4 regions of the Streptomyces pseudoechinosporeus genome follow, and region 1 is predicted to be linked to each of the others. Evidence: riboswitches for the same ligand, from Rfam matches in the RefSeq annotation. Region 1 holds a riboswitch; each other region holds the start of a gene.
The links. Region 1 has a riboswitch for cyclic di-AMP ahead of ACYVO6_RS02495 (C40 family peptidase). Riboswitches for the same ligand answer to the same signal wherever they lie in the genome.
Positions count from the first base shown of each region.

Region 2: another riboswitch for cyclic di-AMP. It lies ahead of ACYVO6_RS36700 (M23 family metallopeptidase); the one in region 1 lies ahead of ACYVO6_RS02495 (C40 family peptidase).
Region 3: another riboswitch for cyclic di-AMP. It lies ahead of ACYVO6_RS21985 (transglycosylase SLT domain-containing protein); the one in region 1 lies ahead of ACYVO6_RS02495 (C40 family peptidase).
Region 4: another riboswitch for cyclic di-AMP. It lies ahead of ACYVO6_RS46405 (M23 family metallopeptidase); the one in region 1 lies ahead of ACYVO6_RS02495 (C40 family peptidase).

Region 1 is NZ_BAAGPS010000002.1:3,396-8,473, forward strand. Features, by position in the region: gene ACYVO6_RS02485 (M23 family metallopeptidase) at 1-406, shown strand, start outside; gene pcrA (DNA helicase PcrA) at 449-2,914, opposite strand; cyclic di-AMP (ydaO/yuaA leader) riboswitch at 3,176-3,348, shown strand; gene ACYVO6_RS02495 (C40 family peptidase) at 3,356-4,516, shown strand; gene ACYVO6_RS02500 (hypothetical protein) at 4,615-4,968, opposite strand.
Region 2 is NZ_BAAGPS010000054.1:45,152-50,229, reverse strand. Features, by position in the region: gene lhgO (L-2-hydroxyglutarate oxidase) at 1-108, shown strand, start outside; gene trmB (tRNA (guanosine(46)-N7)-methyltransferase TrmB) at 555-1,361, shown strand; gene ACYVO6_RS36705 (PrsW family intramembrane metalloprotease) at 1,410-2,744, shown strand; gene ACYVO6_RS36700 (M23 family metallopeptidase) at 2,836-3,852, opposite strand; cyclic di-AMP (ydaO/yuaA leader) riboswitch at 3,864-4,020, opposite strand; gene ACYVO6_RS36695 (PP2C family protein-serine/threonine phosphatase) at 4,303-5,078, opposite strand, start outside.
Region 3 is NZ_BAAGPS010000016.1:217,223-222,300, forward strand. Features, by position in the region: gene ACYVO6_RS21970 (hypothetical protein) at 1-221, shown strand, start outside; gene ACYVO6_RS21975 (hypothetical protein) at 327-1,052, shown strand; gene ACYVO6_RS21980 (hypothetical protein) at 1,179-2,069, shown strand; gene ACYVO6_RS21985 (transglycosylase SLT domain-containing protein) at 2,277-3,050, opposite strand; cyclic di-AMP (ydaO/yuaA leader) riboswitch at 3,053-3,204, opposite strand; gene ACYVO6_RS21990 (hypothetical protein) at 3,816-5,078, shown strand, end outside.
Region 4 is NZ_BAAGPS010000090.1:62,736-67,813, forward strand. Features, by position in the region: gene ACYVO6_RS46390 (TetR/AcrR family transcriptional regulator) at 1-293, shown strand, start outside; gene ACYVO6_RS46395 (SGNH/GDSL hydrolase family protein) at 712-1,497, opposite strand; gene ACYVO6_RS46400 (DUF6250 domain-containing protein) at 1,620-2,336, opposite strand; gene ACYVO6_RS46405 (M23 family metallopeptidase) at 2,541-3,467, opposite strand; cyclic di-AMP (ydaO/yuaA leader) riboswitch at 3,470-3,633, opposite strand; gene ACYVO6_RS46410 (alpha-galactosidase) at 3,935-5,078, opposite strand, start outside.

The sequences.
Region 1 (5,078 bases):
GCTGCGTCCGAAGTTCGTGCTGCCGGTCGAGCAGCACGGGCTCAGCGCCTACTACGGCCAGGCCGGCATCAACTGGATGTCCGTGCACTCGGGCATCGACTTCCCCGTCTCGTACGGCACAACGGTGATGGCCGCAACCGACGGCGTCGTCCGTACGGAGTGGAACAGCGCGTACGGGAACATGGCGATCGTGACCGCCAAGGACGGTACGGAGACGTGGTACTGCCATCTCTCCACCTACAAGGTCGCTTCCGGGACCGAGGTGAAGGCCGGCGACCCGATCGCCTACTCCGGCAACTCCGGCAACTCGACGGGCCCGCACCTCCACTTCGAGGTACGCCCGGGCGGCGGCGGCGCGATCGACCCCCTGCCGTGGCTTCGCAGCCACGGCCTCGACCCGACGTAACCGACCCGCCCCGCCGATCGACCGCCAAGCCCCGCCGCAGGGCTACAGCTTCTCCACCGGCGCGTACCGCAGCAGCAGCCGCTTCGGCTTGGTGTCCCCGAAGTCGATCGTCGCCTCCGCGTTCGACCCCGTGCCCTTCACGCCGACCACCGTGCCGAGCCCGAACTGGTCGTGGGTGACCCGGTCCCCCACCGCCAGCGACACCACCGGCTTCTCCGTGGCACCGCCCCGCCGCGTGGCGAAGCCGGAGGCGCCCGAGGCCACCGACCGCGAGCGGGAGGACGACAGGGAGGCCGCCACGCCCGCGGCCGGGCCGGAGGCCACCGCTCCCATGGAACCCGTCCGCTTCCACTCCAGATGTGTGTCCGGAATCTCCTCCAGGAAGCGGGACGGCGGGTTGTACGAGGGCTGCCCCCAGGCGCTGCGCATCGACGACCGCGTCAGATACAGCCGCTCCCGCGCGCGCGTGATGCCGACATACGCGAGCCGCCGCTCCTCCTCCAGCTCCTTGGTCTGGCCGAGGGCGCGCATGTGCGGGAAGACACCGTCCTCCATGCCGGTCAGGAACACCACGGGGAATTCGAGACCCTTGGCGGTGTGGAGGGTCATCAGCGTTATGACGCCGGAGCCGTCCTCTTCCTCGTCCGGGATCTGGTCGGAGTCGGCGACGAGCGCGACCCTCTCCAGGAAGTCGGAGAGCCCGCCCGATGCCTCGCCCTCGCCGGCCTCCTGCTCGAACTCCAGGGCCACGGCGGCCAGTTCCTGGAGGTTCTCGATGCGGGTCTCGTCCTGCGGGTCGGTCGAGGCCTGCAACTCGGCCAAATAGCCGGTGCGTTCGAGGATTGCTTCCAGGACGGTCGCCGGGCCCGCGCCCGACTCGACGATGGTCCGCAGGTCCTCCATCAGCGTGTTGAACCGCTTGACGGCGTTCGTCGAGCGGGCCGCCATGCCGTACGCCTCGTCGACGCGGCGCAGCGCCTGCGAGAAGCTGATCTTCTCCCGCGAGGCGAGTGCGTCGATCATCGCCTCGGCCCGGTCGCCGATGCCCCGCTTGGGGACATTGAGGATCCGCCTCAGCGGTACGGAGTCCTCCGGGTTGGCGAGAACTCTCAAGTACGCGAGGACGTCCCGGACTTCCTTGCGCTCGTAGAAGCGGACGCCGCCGACGACCTTGTAGGGCAGGCCGACGCGGATGAAGACCTCTTCGAAGACACGGGACTGGGCGTTCGTACGGTAGAAGACGGCGACGTCGCCCGCCTTCGCCTCACCGGCGTCGGTCAGCCGGTCGATCTCGTCGGCGACGAACTGCGCCTCGTCGTGCTCCGTGTCGGCGACGTAGCCCGTGATGCGCGCGCCCGCGCCCGCGTTGGTCCACAGGTTCTTGGGGCGGCGGCTTTCGTTGCGCTCGATGACCGCGTTGGCTGCGGTGAGGATCGTCTGGGTGGAGCGGTAGTTCTGCTCCAGGAGGATCGTCTTCGCGTCCGGGTAGTCCTCCTCGAACTGGAGGATGTTGCGGATGGTCGCGCCGCGGAAGGCGTAGATGGACTGGTCGGCGTCGCCCACGACGCACAGCTCGCCCGGGTCGCCCTCGGGGCCGGAGGGCCCGACCAGCTCACGCACCAGCGCGTACTGGGCGTGGTTCGTGTCCTGGTACTCGTCAACCAGTACGTGGCGGAAGCGGCGCCTGTAGTGTTCGGCAACGTCCGGAAAGGCCCGGAAGAGATTGACCGTGGTCATGATCAGGTCGTCGAAGTCGAGGGCGTTCGCCTCACGCAGCCGTGACTGGTACATCGCGTAGGCCTGGGCGAGGGTCTTCTCGAAGCCGTCGGAGGCCTGGGCGGCGAAGTCCTCTTCGTCGATCAGCTCGTTCTTCAGGTTCGAGATCTTGGCGCTGAACGACTTGGGCGGGAAGCGCTTCGGGTCGAGGTCCAGGTCGCGGCAGACCAGGGCCATGAGGCGCTTGCTGTCGGCGGCGTCGTAGATCGAGAACGAGGACGTGAAGCCGAGCTTCTTCGACTCCCGGCGCAGAATGCGGACGCAGGCGCTGTGGAAGGTCATCACCCACATCGCGTTCGCACGCGGGCCGACGAGGTGCTCGACGCGCTCCTTCATCTCGCCCGCGGCCTTGTTGGTGAACGTGATCGCAAGGATCTGGCCCGGGTGGACGTTCCGCTCGCCGAGCAGGTACGCGATCCGGTGTGTGAGCACACGGGTCTTGCCGGAGCCGGCGCCGGCCACGATGAGCAGGGGGGAGCCGGAATGCACGACCGCCGCGCGCTGGTTGTCGTTCAGCCCCTCCAGGAGCGTGGCCGCCTCCACATGGGGACGCGGGGCACCATCGCGGTAGTAGGCCTCCCGGTCCGGCGGCACGTCGAACTTCCCGCCGAACAGATCGTCCGGAACCTGTTCCGGTACGTGCTCGTCCTCGGGCGGCGGCGGGGGCTCTTCCTCGTGGTCCCGCGAGGGTTTGAGGTCCGCCAGGAAGCTGTCATCAAAGAGGCTGCTCATCGCTCTCCGAGTCTAGGCTCCTCCACTGACACCTCGCCGCCGCCCCGAGAACTCGGCCGGTACGACCCTGCCGGGAGCCTGCCGGGATTTCTCTCACCCTCCAGGACCGTCCCGTCACGGTCGGCGACGGATCATGGCACCTGAGGCTAAGGTCACGAAAACGTATCGGACAATTCGCTCATCAACCTTCACAAGAGCCACACGAGTTGGTTAGCTTTCGCAGTGGGCCGCTCGACCCCCACCGGCGAACGTCGCCGGGCCGTGCGGCTCCCGCCGAGTCCGGAACGCCCTAGTGGCCGCCCGGAGCCGGGGACCCACCGACCTTTGGGGTGAATCGGTCCAACTCCCTTAGGGGACAAGGACCGTAGGGCAAACCTTCCGAAGCACACGCCCGAACCCGACAGCTAACTCGGTAGGCGGAGCACGGAAGGAGTCGCCTTCGTGGCGCCACACCGCAAAGCGCGGTCGTCCAGTCCCAAGGGCATACGGACCCCTGCCCTCGCCACCGCCGCTCTCACCTCGGTGGCTCTCCTGTCGCAGACCGCGAACGCTTCGCCCTCCGCGGAGCCGCAGCCCAGCCTCGACGAAGTCCAGAAGAAGGTCGACGACCTCTACCAGCAGGCGGAGACGGCGACCGAGAAGTACAACGGTGCCAAGGAGAAGAGCAGCAAGCAGCGCAAGAAGGTCGACAACCTCCTTGACGACGTGGCCTCGCGCACGCAGAAGCTCAACGAGGCGCGCGAGGAGCTCGGTACGTTCGCCGCCGCGCAGTACCGCACGGGCGCCGCCGCCCCTGACACCGCGTCACTGCTGCTCGCGGACACCCCGCAGGACTACTTCGACCAGAACCAGCTGATGGACCGGCTGACCAGCCGTCAGCAGCAGGCCGTCGAGGACTACGCGACGCAGCAGTCCGAGATGACGCAGCGGCGTCAGGAGGCCTCCGAGAGCCTTCAGGCGCTCACCAAGACCGAGAACACCCTGAAGTCGTCCAAGGCGGACGTTCAGCGGAAGCTCGCCGAGGCGCGCCAGTTGCTCTCGCGGCTGACCGCCGAGGAGAAGGCGCGGCTCGCGGCGATCGAGCGGGAGAAGCGGGAGGAGGCCCAGCGCAAGGCGGAGGAGCTGGCGCGGCAGCAGCAGGCCGCGGAGGAACAGCGCCGCCAACAGCAGCAGGCCCAGCAGACTCCCGCGCCCTCCACCGGCGCGGGGACCTCGACCGGCACGGGCAGCTCCGCGGGGAGCGCCACCTCGACCGCCAAGGGCGAGAAGGCGCTCGCCTTCGCCCGTTCCCAGACCGGCAAGCCGTACGTCTGGGGCGCCTCAGGACCCGGCTCCTACGACTGCTCCGGCCTCACCCAGGCCGCCTGGAAGGCCGCCGGCGTCACCCTCCCGCGCACCACCTGGGACCAGGTCAAGATCGGCACCCAGGTCTCGGTCGCCAGCGCCCAGCCCGGCGATCTCGTCTTCTTCTACGACGACATCAGCCACGTCGGCCTCTACCTGGGCGACGGCATGATGATCCACGCCCCGAAGCCAGGTGCGTACGTCCGCGAGGAGTCGATCTACTACATGCCGATCCACAGCGTGGTCCGCCCGGCATGAGGCACGCGCGCGTGGACCCCTTTTCGGGGTGCACGCGCGCGTGAGCCCTTTTCGGGGCTCTTCAAGGGGCGGTTCTTACGGGGGTTCTTCAAGGCCCGTCAGGTCCAGAGCACCGCGATGAAGACGTTCGCGGTGGTCAGCCCGCCCACCAGCCCGAACAGGCCCTTGTCCACCTTCTCCTCGTCCCGCTTCACATACACGAGACCCAGGATCACGATCAGCAACGCCAGCTTGACGCCGATCTTGACGTTGTTGACCGTCTGGTCGTCGGCCTGGTTGAGGCCGACCAGGATCACGCCCGTGACGAGCATGGTGAACGCCCCGTGGAGCATCGCGGGGCCGAAGCGGGCCGTGCCCTCACCCATCGCCTTCATCTGGGTGAGGAAGCCGCCGAGGAGTGCGGCGATACCGATGATGTGCAGGCCGACGAAGAGATGGATGAGTACGTCCATGAATCCGGAGCCTAACCGGGGGCTCGCATACGGCCTCACACCACCCCGCGCTCCTTGGCGGAGCCCGTACTGCGGAGACTGACGGACCCCGACAGACGCCGGCGGAGCCC
Region 2 (5,078 bases), on a different contig from region 1:
CCACGCACGGTTCATGTGCTGAACGCGCCGTCCCCAGCGGCTACCGCTTCGCTCCCGATTGGCCGTGAGGTGGGGCGGAGGGTTCTGGAGGCGTTGGGGCGGGGGTGACTGCGGGGGTTTCTTTCCTCAGCCCCGCCCCTTCCCGAAACCGGGGGGCTGCGCCCCCAGGCCCCCCAAAGGGGGTGGTGGGTGACACGTCGTGTCGCGGCTGCGGGTGCGTCGTGGCTGGTCGCGCAGTTCCCCGCGCCCCTGAAAAGCCTGCGGCTCCCCGCGCCCGGAGCAAGCCCGCACCCCCACGTGCCCGCACCCTCCCACCGGCGGGAGGGGCCGTGGGCCGGTGCGTCGTATGCCCGTCGCTTAGGTTCTGTCTCGGAGAACCAGGACCCTGTACCAGGCCAGGGCCGTATGCCCGCCCTGCGACGGGCTGACGCACCGGCCCACGGCCCCGCACCACCCACCGGACCCCCAGGGGCGCGGGGAACTGCGCGACCAGCCACAACGCACCCGCACCCGCCCAACCGCCGGAGGCCCCCGCTCCGTAGAATCGACGCACTGTGTCTGAGCGTCAAAACACCGAAGAGCCCCGTCGCCCCCACCCCCGCGCCAAAGGCGCGCCCCGCTTCCCCGACGGCCCCCGCGCCGACCCCGCCGGCTCCCACTTCGAGCGCCGGATCCGCAGCTTCCAGCCGCGCCGGAGCCGGGTCACGCATGGGCAAGCCGACGCGTTGCAGCGGCTGTGGCCCAAGTGGGGGCTGGATATCGACGGCCAGAGGAAGATCGACCTCACGGAGCTGTTCGGGAACGACAAGCCCGTCGTGCTGGAGATCGGGTTCGGGATGGGCGAAGCCACCGCGCAGATGGCCGCCGACGATCCCGACACCAACGTCCTCGCCGTCGACGTGCACACCCCGGGCCAGGGCAACCTCCTCAATCTCGCGGACCAGAAGGGTCTGTCCAACATCCGGGTCGGCAACGGCGACGCGATCATCCTGCTCAGGGAGATGCTCCAGCCGGACTCCCTGAGCGGCCTGCGCGTGTACTTCCCGGACCCCTGGCCCAAGAAGCGCCACCACAAGCGCCGCCTGATCCAGCCGGACTTCCTCACCCTCGCCGCGTCCCGCCTCAGGCCCGGCGCGCTGCTGCACTGCGCCACGGACTGGGAGCCGTACGCCGAGGTGATGCTCGAAGTCCTCACCGCACATCCCGACTTCGAGAACACCCAACCGCACGGCGGCTACGCCCCCCGCCCGGACTTCCGCCCACTGACCCGTTTCGAGAGCCAGGGCCTGGACAAGGGACATGTGGTGCACGACCTGCTGTTCCACCGTGTGCCATCCAGCACCACGCACATCGCGCCGTAAGCCCGACACCGTCGCGAGCCAACCCCCTCCCTGGTTAGGGTCGATGCCGTGGCCACCAGTCCCCCGTATCCGGCGTATCCGGCGTACCCCCCGCCCCCCGGCACCCCCGTCGGCACCCCCACTGGAGGCACCCGGCGACATACACACTGGTGGCGCCGCAAGTGGGTGCGCTACAGCGCGCTGATCACCCTGCTCGCCCTGTCCGGTCTCGTCATCCTGGCCCTGGTCCGCGAACAGACCGGCACCGAGGGCTTTTTGGTGGGCCTCGGCCTGGCCGTGCTGCCCGTCCCGCTGCTGATCGCGGCGTTCCGCTGGCTGGACCGGGTGGAGCCCGGCCCCTGGCGGAACCTGACGTTCGCGTTCGCCTGGGGCGCCTGCGCGGCGGCGCTGATAGCGATCGTGGCGAACAGTTTCGCTACGCGTTGGATAGCCACGGCCACCGCAGACCCCTCGAGCGCCGACACGATCGGCGCGACGGTCATAGCGCCGGTCGTCGAGGAGTCGGCGAAGGCCGCCGCGGTCCTACTCGTCTTCCTGTTCCGCAGACGGGACTTCACCGGAATCGTCGACGGCGTGGTGATAGCCGGGGTCACCGCGACCGGCTTCGCGTTCACCGAGAACATCCTCTACCTCGGCACCGCCTTCGGCACCGACCAGCTGAGCGGCGACGGCGGCATCGCCTCCGTCACCGCCGCCACCTTCTTCGTACGCGTGATCATGTCGCCCTTCGCGCACCCGCTGTTCACCGTGCTCACCGGCATCGGCTTCGGCATCGCGGCGCTCTCGGCGGACCGCCAGCACATACGACGCGTACTGCTGCCCTTCACGGGCCTGCTGCTGGCGATGGGCATGCACGCCCTCTGGAACGGCTCGTCGGCCTTCGGCACGTACGGCTTCTTCGCGGTGTACGCGGCGTTCATGGTGCCCGCGTTCGGCCTGCTGACCTGGCTCGCCATCTGGACCCGGCAGCGCGAACTCGGCACGATCCGCACCGAACTCCCCGCGTACGCCATGGCGGGCTGGCTGACCGTTCCCGAGCCGTTCGTGCTCGGCTCGATGAAGGCGCGGCGACTGGCCCGCGAGTACGCCACGCATCACGGCGGGCGCGCGGCGGGGCGGGCGGTCGCGGAGTACGAGGCGTACGCGACATCCCTGGCGTTCCTGCGCCACCGGGGGCGCCGCGGCCGTGCGGGCACCGATTTCGTCGTACGGGAACGAGAGTTGCTCCACGAACTGTGGGCCCGCCGCGAGCTGGCCCGCCCCGCGCTGGCGTACGCGGCCCGGGCCACGGCTCCGCTCCCCGTACCGCCGCCGTGGCCCACGTACGGGAACGCGTACGGCCAGGCGTCGCCCTACCCGGCGTACAACCCCTACCGAACTTAGAAACCAGGACGCCATCCGCTTCTCGTCCGAAAGCGGATGGCGTCAAAGAACTGGTCAGAGCTGGTCGAAGAGCCGACCGGGACCTACGGGTTTACGGGTTGAGCCCCTTGCTCCGCAGCCAGGCCGCCGGGTCGATTCCGTCGCCGCCCGCCGTGTGGACCTCCATGTGGAGGTGCGCCCCGGTGACGTTGCCGGTCGCGCCGACGCGGCCGATGACCTCGCCCGTGCTGACCTTCTGGCCGACGCTGACGCTGATCGACGACTGGTGGGCGTACCAGACCTCCGTACCGTCGTCGAGCTTGAGCTTCGTGAGGTAGCCGTACGAGCCGTTCCAGCCGGCCTCGGTGATGGTGCCGCTGTGGACCGCTTTGAGCGGCGTACCCGTCGGGGCGGCGAAGTCCAGGCCGGTGTGGGTCCCGGAGGACCACAGCGCGCCGGACTGCCCGTAGGTCGAGGTGATGGTGTACGAGGACGTGGGCAGCGCGTAGCTCCTGGCGAGCTTGGCGAGGCGCTCCGCCTCGGCCTTCTGCCGGGCCTCCTCCTCCGCCTTCTCCTTGGCGGCTTCGGCCTTGGCCTTGGCCGCTTCCCGCTCCTTGGCTGCCTGCTCGGCGGCCTTCTTCGCGGCGGCGGTCTCCGCGGCCCTCTTGGCCTCGCGGTCCACCTGGTCCTGCTGCCGCTCGGCCTGGAGGACGATGCGGGCGCGCAGGGCCTCGCCCGCGTCGGAGTTGCCCTGCTTGGCGTCCGCCGTGCTCAGACCGGCCTGGGTGAGCGGCGTCGTGGAACCCGGCTCTTCCTCGGGCTCGTCCGAGATCAGCGGCAGGTCGGGCAGGGTGATGGAGACCGGCGGCTTGCCAGTGTTCGCGCTGGCCATGCCGCCCGCGCTGACGGCCGCTATGACACCGACGCCCAGAACCGTGGAGCTGCGCGCGAGGCCTCCGCCGCGCTGCTTGCCGACGCGGTGCCTGCCGCGGACGGGCTTGAGGGAATCCTCGGTGGGGTTCCACTCCTCCCAGGTCTCCTCGTCCTGGCGTTTGCCGTAGCCGAATGAGTCGGGCTGCTGCTCATTCGGTGCGAACGAAGTCTGGGGGGCAGGCCGGTTGGACGCCACGTAGGCGCACTCCTTTCCTTCCTTGTCGCCTACCGGGTTAGCTGACGGGTTCGGAGCAGGAAGGTCTCCTACGCGCGTCACTCACGGTGTCTCCACCGAGAACAACGCCCGATTCACCCCAAGTTGGTGGTTCCCCGGTTCCCTTGCGGGATTCGGCGCGTGCGCACGGAGCCGACTCTTGTGCCGGCTGGGACGACCGCGCTGCGTTATCGAACGTTAATAGAGGCGAGCACCGGATTCCAAGCTGTTCTGGAGATTCGTTGGCAGTCTTGGCCTGGACTTTCAGGTCATGAGCGGGACGAATCGGGCGAGTTGATCCTGACTCAGGGGCAATTCACGGCTGTGACTTCTGTTGACAATGTTTCAGTTGTTATGCGGAGTGGGTTCGTTCGACTACTACAAGTGATATAGGGCGCCGCAGGCATGAAGGACCGGCCTCGAAGACCGGCCTCACGGCCTCCTGACCGCCAGCAGCGCCATGTCGTCCGTCGCGCCGCCGACTCCCGTGTGCCGTACGACCTCCTCCACGAGCGTGGCGAGCAGCGCCCGAGGCCGGCGGAAGGTGCGGCCCGCGAGGCACTGAGCCGGGTCGAAGAAGACGCCGTGCCGGTCCCGGGCCTCGGTCACCCCGTCCGTGTAGAAGAGCAGGGTGGCCCCGCCGGGGAACGGGACCTCCTGCGCCCGGTCGGGCCACAGGCCCAACTCGCCCATCCCGAGCGGCAGTGCGGGGTCCTCTGCCCGCAGCGTGTCCAGCGAGCCGTCGGCGTACAGCAGGAGCGGCCCGGGGTGACCGCGGTGGACGAGGCGTACGACGGCGCCGGCGTGCGGGATCTCGGCGAGTACGGCGGTGGTGAAGTCCTCGAACGCCTCAAGGCCGCCGCGCCGGGTGCCCTCGCGCGCCAGCGCCCGCTCCAGCCGCTGCGCCACCGCCTCCAGGGTCGCCTCCTGCTCGGCGGCCTCCCGGAAGGCCCCGATGAGCACGGCCACGGCCGCCACCGCGCCCATGCCCTTCCCGCGCACATCCCCGACGACGAGCCGTACGCCGTGCGAGGTGTCCTGCACGGCGTACAGATCGCCCCCGATGAACGCGTCCGCCTGCGCCGCCTCGTACCGCGCCGCGATATCGAACCCGCCGATCCGCTCGGCCGGCTCGGGCAGTACGGCGCGCTGGGCCGCCTCCGCGATCTCGCGCGCGGAGGCGAGACGTTGGTCACTGCGGCGTACGA
Region 3 (5,078 bases), on a different contig from region 1:
GCACCTCCATCTGGGCGGACGGCAAGCGGGGCGCGCTGCTCATCGGCGCCGCCGACGACGCGCCGGGCTGCGAGGACCCGTACGACGTCGAGAGCTGGAAGCAGGGCGAGAGCCACACGTTCTGCGACTCGTACCTGATCCCGGCGAACGCGAAGGAGATGGAGGTCCACTGGTCGGAGGAGGACGGGGAGCCGTTCATCTGGAAGTTCCCTGGCCAGTAGGGCGGTTGGCGGGGCGTGGCGGTCGAGGACTTGGTGACAGCCACGGACTTCACTGCCGCGCCGCGATCTTCGCCATGCCGTGATCGTCCACCGAAGGGATGACGTATGAGCCGTATGAAGAGATCCACTGCCCTGGCCGCCTGCGGCCTCTCCGTCGCCGTACTCACCGGCCTGACCGCCTGCGGAAACGGTGACTCGGAGACGGACGCGGCCGACAAGCCCAAGGCCACGGTTTCTCAGGCCAAGGAGGTGAACCCGGCGGAGCGCGTGGCGAAACTCATGGTCACCAAGGCCGAGAGCGGTGGCCACGAGGTCAAGAAGCCCTCCGACGGTGACGCCCTGGCCGCCAGTCAGGACGACATGGACGTTGACAAAGCCGTCTGCACCCCGTTGGCGTACGCGATGAACGAACTCCCCATCGGCTCCCCGCAGGCCACGCTCACACACGTCGCCACCAGTTCGGCCGCCATGTCCACCTACATCACACTCTCCACCTACGCGGACGGCGGAGCGGAGTCCGCCATGAAGGACCTCGCCAAGGCAGCCAACTCCTGCGGCAGCGGCTATACCGCGACGTCGGACAGGGGAACCACGCCGTACGACTCGGTCACGGTGGAGGCCGCCCCTTCGGGCAGCGACGAGTCCCTCGCCACTGCTGCCACCTTCAAGTTCAAGGGCTTCACCCAGAAACTCCGCACCCAGACCTTCCGCTTCGGCGACATCATCGTCAACTACTTCGCGCTGGACAGTGGCGCGTTCATACAGTCCCGCCCCGGCGAGGCCAAGATCCCGGCCGACCTCGTCAAGGCCCAGAACGCAAAGCTCGGTTGATACATGCGCACCGGCCCCGGGTACCTACCGGTACTCGGGGCCGGAAGCCTGCCGCTGATCATCCTTACGAGTGAGCCAGCGGCATATACCGGTCCGGCTTGACCTGCCGTCACTACCGTCCGCCACATGGTCAGCTCATCCCACGAGGCGATGCACCGCCTCTTCCAGGAGGACCCCGGCGCCTTCGCGCGGACCTTCCGGGCCCTCGATCTCCCTTTCCCGGACCCGGTCGCGGTGTCCCTCATGCCCACCGATCTCACGGAGATCAAGCCACTGGAACGGCGGGTGGACACCCTGCTCAAGCTCGACACCGCCTCCGGCGAGAGCCATCTCCTGGTCGTGGAGGCCCAGGGCAAGAAAGATCCGAAGAAACCCGCCAGCTGGGCTTATTACATCGCCCACCTGTACGCGAAGTACCGCATCCCACCCGTCCTGCTCGTCACGTGCCAGGACAAGACCACCGCCGCGTGGGCCGCCGAACCCATCACCATCGGGCCCAGACAGTGGCGCACCCTCACCCTGCGTCCCCTCGTCCTGGGCCCGCACAACGTCCCCGCCATCACCGACCCGTCCGCCGCGGCCCGCGACATCCCCCTCGCGACACTCTCCGCCATCACTCATGGCAAGGACGCCAACGCCGCTGCCATACTGAAAGCCCTGGCCGCCGCGCTGAAAACCGTCGACGAAGAATCCGCGAGGATCTTCGCAGAATTCACCGAACTCGGCCTTGGGACCGCCCCGGCCGCAAAGATCTGGAGGCAATTGATGTCGGTCGATCTCTCCTTCTTCCGCTCGGAGACCTCCCAGCGCCTGCGCGCGGAAGGCCGTGTCGAGGGCCATGTCGAGGGTCATGTCGAGGACATCCTGCTGGTCCTGAGCGAGCGCGGCGTCGAGGTCCCAGACGACGTACGCGCGCGCATCACGGACTGCACCGACCTGGAAACCCTCCGAACCTGGCTCAAGCGCTCCGTCACGGCCGCCACTGCCGAAGATCTGTTCGCGGACACGAAGGCCTGACGAGCGGCGGCGAATGTCCCGGCCCGGCAACAGGGCCGGGCATCCTCCCGGCCCCGTCAGCCGGCTCAGCGACATGGCGAACTCCTGCCGCCCATGGGGCCGCAGGAGTTCGCTCATGAGAGCCCGTGAGGGCGGCGGTGAGGGCGGCCCGCCCATGGGCGCGCTCGGTCGATCCGGCGCCGAGGCCGCCCACAAGGCCGGACCAGATCAGTAAGGCCCGTTGACGTTGTCGATCGAGCCGTACTTGTCGGCGGCGTAGTTGCAGGCTGCCGCTATGTTCGCGACGGGGTCGAAGGGGTCCATCGACGTACCGGGCACGTGGTAGGCCTGGAAGGTCGGATCGATGGTCTGCAGGAGGCCCTTGGACGGCGTCCCGGCCACGGCGTTGGAGTCCCAGTTGTTGATGGCTTGCGGGTTCCCCGACGATTCGCGCATGACGTTGCGGTGGATGCCGTCGTACGAGCCCGGAATCCCGTTCTGGGCCATGATGTCCAGCGCTTCCTTGATCCAGCCGTCGAGGTCGTTCGTGTACGTCTTCTCGGCGGCGGGCTCGGCGGCGGGCGTGGCAGCGGGCTCGGCGGCGGGCGTGGCAGCGGGCGCCGCCTTCACCTCGTTTGCTGGCGTTTGGACGGTTTTAGTGCCGACCGTCAGCGTGAGGCCCGGACGAAGCCGCGCCGGGTCAGTGCCGATGACGGCACTGTTGGCCTTGTACAGCTTCTTCCAACCGCCGCTCACGGAGTGCTTTTTCGCGATCTTGGACAGGGTTTCTCCCGAAGCCACCTTGTGCGTGACGAGCTGGACCTGCGGGACTGTGGCCTGCGCCTCCTGGGCGACCTGTGTGACCTGCGCCGGCTGGGCGGCGCCGGCGCCGGTCGCCCCCATGATCGGGAGAACGAGCGCGGCTCCACCCGTCCCCACGGCGACGAAACCGCGGACAAAGGGGCGGGCTTTCGAACGACGGTGCTTACCTCGTGCGGACATGGCGAATTCCTCTCCGGCGCCTACGAGGTGAGCTGTCGGGTTCGGGCGGGAGATGCCCGGCCGCACGACGAATGCGACTTCACCCCAAGCCGTTCCGAAATCCGGACCGGCGACTTACCTGGTTCCCCCGCTCCTGCCGAAGCGCATGGATGGATGGGTTCCGGACGGCGGCAGGATTCGGCGTTCCGCCCGGATCGCCGAGAACGTATGCGAGAGCACACGCCCGAAACAAGCTCTGAAATCCCAGTGAGCCCCTTTTGAACTCGTCGAAACGAGGGGCAAATCGCCCGATTATTCCGGAACGCGATCCTCAACTTCCGTTCTGCAAAGCATGAGTTGCCGGGACGCCACCTCAACGCCCAATTCGCCCGAACGTGACCCAATTCACCCGATCAAGCACCACCAAGCCTGAACAAAGCGGCAATGAGGGCAACTCGGGCATTGTGCTTTTTGGGAGCCGTCCCGCGTTGGGCATGAAGTGGAGGCCGGAGCACCGGTGTTCGGGAAGCCGCCGAAGCGCGGCGAGGGGGCGCAGCCTCGGCCTCGTCGACGTAGTCGGCGGATGGAGCCGCGTACGCGCACGTGGCGTACGGCGGCTGCCCACAGGCAGGCAGTTCTACGAACGTTACAGATCGCCGGAATGTGTCACATACATCGGCAACGTCCCCTCCCCAGACGTGGCCGATACCGGGTGAGGTTTACTCGGCTGGACCGCGCCCGGTGACCCGGCGCCCCGGTGACCGCGACGGAGAGCGAAAGCGACTGATGCCGGACTGGACGTATCACCCGCTGCGCGGCGCGGCCGCCGCCGTCCTCGGCCGTCGCCGTTCGCAGCGAACCGCACTGCGGCTGCTGGCCTCGATCGGCTCCCGTCCCGTCGGCGCGCGGCTGATCGCCCGGGGATTCGGCCACCGCCATCCGCCTGAGCGCCTCGCCGGTGAGATCGCCGGCGTACCTGTGACCGTCCGCCTCGGCATATCCGTCCCACCCTCGCTCGCCCGCGAAACGGTACGCGCCATGCCCCCGCTCGGGGCCGGCGTCGTCGAGGTGGCGCCCGTCTCGGCGGCCGACGTGGAGACCGTACGCGAGGCCGCTGCCGGCCGCTCGATCCCGCTGGTCGTCCGCGCCCGCGACTCGGAGGCCGAGGCCGCCCTCAAGCCGTACGTCGACGGGTTCACCAGCGGCGACGACCCGCACGTGGTCCATGTGTCCGACCCGTCGGTCACCACTGCGGCCGCCGCACTCGAGGAGCCGGACGCCGTCGTGCTCGCCCGGCCCGAGGTGCTGGTGGAGGCCGGACCCGGCTGGTTCGCACGGGCCACCGAGGCAGCCACGCCCACCGCGCCCGCGCCGCGGCTACGGGACGTCGGCCGCGATCCGCGCCGCTGGCCCGCCTGGTGGTGGGCGCTGCTCGTCGGGCTCGGTATGACGGGCGCCGGACTCGGCGCCGCGGCGATCACACTCGGGCCGGTGCTGCTCTGGTACGACCGCGACTACCTCGGCATGACGGTGCATCAACTGCACGCCGCCAACCACCACCTCGTCCACTTCCTCCAGCACGACCGGATCACCATGGCCGGCACGATGGCATCGATCGGCGCCCTCTACACCGGCCTCGCCGTGGGCGGGATCAGACGCGGCTGGCCCTGGGCCCGCGAGGTGTACCTGCTCTCGGGAGCGATCGGCTTCCCCACCTTGTTCTACTTCCTGGCCACCGGCTTCGTGGAACCCCTGCACACGGCCACCGCCCTCGTACTGTTCCCGATGTTCGTGGCCGCGGTCCGCCGAACCCCGCACACACCGCGCTGGCACCTGGTCCCCGAGGGCCCGGAACCAGAACGCCGACGGGCGCTGACCGGCCAACTGCTGCTGATCGTCACGGGAGCAGGCCTGTTCGCCGGCGGAGCGGTGATCTCGGTGGTCGGCCTGACCGGCGTCTTCGTACCGACCGACCTGACCTTCCTGGACACCAGCACGGAGGCGCTGGAATCCCTGAACCCCCGGCTTGTACCGTTCGTCGCCCACGAC
Region 4 (5,078 bases), on a different contig from region 1:
GGTCAGCAGCTCTGCGCGACCCCGCACTGCGGGACGTCACACGCGACCTCGATCGCCAGTGGAAGGCCGCGCTGGCCGAGGTCATCACGGAGGGCGTGGCCGCCGGCGAGTTCCACTGCCCAGCCCCCATGGACACGGCCCTACGCCTCACCGCGCTCCTGGACGGCCTGGCCGTCCAGATGACGGCGTATGAGGGTGCGGTATCCCGCGCCCGCACCCAAAAGTGGGCAGACGAGGCCCTGGCCCACGAACTTGGCCTGAACCACGAGGCGTTGACACCCCCGCGCCCCTAAAAGCAAAGGCCTGCGCCTCCACGCGCCCCGGAAAAGCCCGGGCCCCGAACAAGCCCGCACCCCAACGCGCCCGCACTCTCCCCCCGGCGGGAGGGGCCGTGGGCCGGTGCGTCGTATGCCCGTCGCTTAGGTTCGGTCTCAGGAAACCAGGACCCTGTACCAGGCCAGGGCCGTATGCCCGGCCTGCGACGGGCTGACGCACCGGCCCACGGCCCCGACCCACCACGCACCTAAGGGGCGCGGGGAACGGCGCGAGCAACCACCACGCACCCGCACCCGCCGGAGGCACCCGCGGGGAACTACGCGACCAGCCACAGAGCACCCGCACCCGACCGCGCAGTGCAGTCGCCCCGCTTCACCCAGCGGAGCGAACCCGCAGCCGACAATGAACCCCAACGCACCACCCCGTAGTCAACCTTCAAACAGCGGAGCGCATCCGCATCTTGATGTCGTCCGGCGACAAACTCCCCTTCGCCACCACCCGATCCCCAGACGACTCCCCCCGAAGCCGCCGCCCGATCCAAGGCACCAGATACTCCCGCGCCCAGTGAATGTCATCGCGCCGTACCTCAAGTGTCCCGCGCGGCGGCAACGGCGGCCACGGCTGCTCCGGATCGGCGGGCACCGACAGCCCGAGAACCTGCCCGGCGCGGAGTGCAACCCTGGTGTGCCCCTCCGGCGACAGATGCAGTCGGTCGTCGTCCCAGGCACGCCGGTCCTGGATGGTCTTCAGCGACCACAGGTCCAGTACGGGACACCCGTACCGGTCGGCGACCGCCCGCACATGCCCGTTGTATGTGGCGATCTTGCCGCGCAAGTGCTTGAGCACGGGCATATCACGGGTGTCGAAGCCGGTGGTCACGAGCACCGTGCCGACTGCCGACGTGAGTTCGGCGATGGCACGCTCAAAGCGCGAGGCGACCTCGTCGGGATCGGTGCCGGGCCGCAGGATGTCGTTGCCGCCCGCGCAGAAGGAAACCAGGTCCGGCGCCAGCTCCTTGGCCTGCGAAAGCTGGTCCTCGACGATCTGGTCGAGCAGCTTCCCGCGTACGGCGAGGTTGGTGTAGTCGAAGTCGCCCTCGGGCCGCCGGTCGGCGAGCAGCACCGCGAACCGGTCGGCCCAGCCGACGAGCGCCCCGTCGGGGCCGGGGTCGCCAACGCCTTCGGTGAAGCTGTCCCCCACCGCCACGTACGACCCGATCACTGATCTGCTGTCATTCTTCGAATCGTTTGCCACGTCGGCCCATGATTCACCTTTCGGTGTGAGCTACGCGACCGTAGGAAAGGGTTGACGGGCGGTGAGATAAGCCACGCGTCAAGTCTCGGTCAACTCGGAATACGCAGCGCCCACACCCGGAAGTCCGTGATCCGGAAATGGCTCCACACGGTCCGGAACGCGAAGTGCCCGCTCGTGTACGGCTCCGGGTCGGCGTAGTCGAAGACGAGCCGCCCGTTGTTCCACCACTGGACGGTCGAGCCGTGCGAGACGATCCGGACGCGGTGGGGCCGGTTCACCACCAGCAGGGGCTCCGTGTAGTCGTAGATCAGCGGCCGGACGCCCGCCTGGCCGACGTAACGGCGCAGCCGCGTGGTCGTGTTGTAGTTGGCGCCGTAGCCCGAGTAGTACGTTTTGAGGTAGTCGTACTCGTCGAGGGCGCCGCCGCGTTCGGTGGCGAAGAGGTCGTCCGGGGAGCGGACGTCGACCGCGTTCCAGAAGTTGTTGAGGTCCGACACCCGGTCGTTGACACCGCCAGCGGAGACAGGTGTGGCGGTGTACTCGATGACATACGGTCCCGCGAGCTTCCGCTTGAACCAGACCGTGGCGCCGCTCGGCACATCGATCTCCATGACGCCACGGGAAGCGGTGACACTGCCACCGTCCTGCAACTCCGTTGCCCACTGCCCCAGTCCGTGCCGGAAGCCGTCGCGGGCGATGAGCCGTCCTCGGCGGTGATCCGCCGACGCGCTCGCGGTGTGCGCGGGGGCGAGGGCCGCGAGTGCGGCACCGGCGGCCAGGGCTCCGAAGGCTCTGCGGGTCGTCATGAAGCGTCTCCTTGACTGGCGTACGACGGGGCGAGCGGGTCTCGCGCGGGTCTGTAGAAAGCGCTTGCCGCAGATCACTTTGACGCCTGGCCGCTGCCGCTGTCGACCCCTGCGGACAAGCCGAAGGCCGGACCCGGGGATCAGGGGTCCGGCCTTCGGCGTGAGAAGGAAACGCGATCCGCTCGCGGCGGTGCGCGGGTGGCGTCAGACGGAGACGCCGTGCGAGCGCAGGAACGCCAGCGGGTCCACGTCCGAGCCGTAGTCCGGCGTGGTGCGGATCTCGAAGTGCAGATGCGGGCCGGTGACGTTGCCGGTCGCGCCGGAGAGGCCGATCTCCTGACCCGCGGTCACGGACTGCCCAGCCGAGACGGAAAGGGACGAAAGGTGGGCGTACTGGGCGTATTGGCCGTCACTGAGCTGGATGACGACCTGGTTGCCGTACGCGCCACCCCAGCCGGCGGAGACAACCGTGCCCGCGCCCACGGCCTTGAGCGAAGTGCCGGTCGCGGCCGCGAAGTCGACACCGGTGTGGTAGCCACTGGACCACATGCTGCCCGACATCTTGTACGGGGTGCTGACGGTCGCACCCTCGACCGGCATGGTGAAGCCGCTCGAACTGCTGGGCGCCTCGGCCGCCTTGGCGGTCGGGGCCTTCTTCGCGGACACCTGGGGAGCCTCGGCCGCCTTGGGAGCCTCGGCCGCCTTCGGCGCCTTGGCCTCGCTGCCACCGGAAGGCGCGGCGGCCTTCTTGCCGATCGTCAGCTTCAGGCCCGGGTGAATGAGCCCCGGTTCACTGCCGACGGCCTGGCGGTTGTCCTCGTAGAGCTTTTTCCAGCCACCGCTGACATTCTGTTCGCGGGCGATCCTCGAGAGAGAATCGCCCGCCCTCACTTCGTACGTCCTGGTCGCGGTCTTCTTCTGAGCGGCGACAGGAGCGGACTCAACAGCCTTCTGGGAAACGGATTCGGCCTTGTTGGAAACAGACGCGGGCGCGCTCTGCGGAGTAGCGGCATGTGCGCCGGCCGCTCCCAGCAGCGGAAGTGCGAGCGCGGCGCCACCGGTTGAGGCAACGGCGATCGAGCGGGTGAAACGCGCGGACTTCGGGCGGCGGTGCTTACCCTTCGCGGGCATGACGAATTCCTCTCCGGCGCCTACGAGGTGAGCTGTCGGGTGCGAGCTGGAGATGCCCGGCCGCGCTTTCGCGCGGCTTTACCCCAAGCCTGTTCCGGAGACCAGAACAGGCGCTGTACCTGTGGGTCCCCCGCTCCTGCCGTGTACGGATCGGTGTGCGGATTCCGGGCGGCGGCAGGATTAGGCGTCCGTCCGGATTGGTGGCGAACGTAAGCGACCAAGACGCACAGGGACAAGCTTTGGGTTGCCTATGTGCCCCGTTCTCTTGATCCTTGACCGAAATCGCCGTCACCCTCCGTGAATCACCGGTCTTCCGCCTTCCTGAAATCCCCTGTAAACACACTTGAATTACATGAACATGGCGACAGCACACTGTCACGAATATGACGCTGCTCACGCATCACTGATTCAGGAGTGCCTATTCCAGAGCGAGTTGGAATGAAGGCACTCCAATACGGACACAACTCTCAGATGCGACGCAGACGGAAAACTGCCGCATCCAGGTCACCGCGCAAGCCGGTCCGCAGTCCGTGATGCAACAACACGGCACCTCTGTACACTTCGCCCGTTTCGGGGCATTCGTACGTTTCCGCCGGATCGAGTCCCCGCAGTCGTACGGGCGCTACGGGCTCGCCGTAATGCTGAGCCTGGAGCCAGGCAAGGACGACGGCCTGGTCCTCATGGACGTACTGCACGGCGCTCAGTCCGCCCTCCGGCGCCCGCAGCCGGTAGAGGTCGCCGCGCTGCACGACGGGCCGGATCTGCTTGTAGAGCGCCACCCAGTCCCGCGCCTCGGCGAGCTCCTCGTCACTCCACTCGGTTAGGTCGCCACCGACCCCGAGCACTCCGGCCATGGAGCTCACAAAGCGGAAGCGCAGCGAACTCACGCGTCCATTGAGCTGCTTGTTCGGGCTGTCGGTGACCCAGGCGGCCATGGCCCGCGCCGGGTGGATCTGGCTGAAGCCGTGCTGGATGGCGAGCCGGTCGAGCGGATCGGTGTTGTCCGAGGTCCACACCTGGTCCGTACGCGCCATGACACCGAGGTCGATCCGGCCGCCACCGCCCGAGCAGGACTCGAAGGCGACACCGGGGTGCGCGGCCCGCAGCCGGTCCAACAGGCCGTACAGGGCGTGCACATGGTCGACCCACAGCCGCTGCGGATACGCCTCTCCGGGCCAGCCGGCGTCCGTGAAGCAGCGGTTGAAGTCCCACTTCACATAGTCGATCGGAGCGCTGGAGAGCAGCCCGTGAAGCTGCTCCCACAGGTATTCCTGGACGTCGTCGCGCGCAAGGTTCAGTACGAGCTGATTGCGAAGCTCCGTACGCTTTCGTCCTGGTTGATACTGAATCCAGTCAGGATGCGCTCGATACAACTCACTGTCCGCATTGACCATTTCCGGCTCGACCCAGATCCCGAACTGCATGCCCAGGGCGTGCACGTCGTCCGCCAGGGGCTTGAGGCCAGCCGGGAAGCGGTCGGGGTTGGGCGTCCAGTCCCCGAGCCCGGCCCGGTCGCTGGTCCGCTTTCCGAACCAGCCGTCGTCGACCACGAACAGCTCCACGCCCATCGCCGCCGCCCGCCGCGCGAGCGCCCGCTGCTGCTCCTCCGAG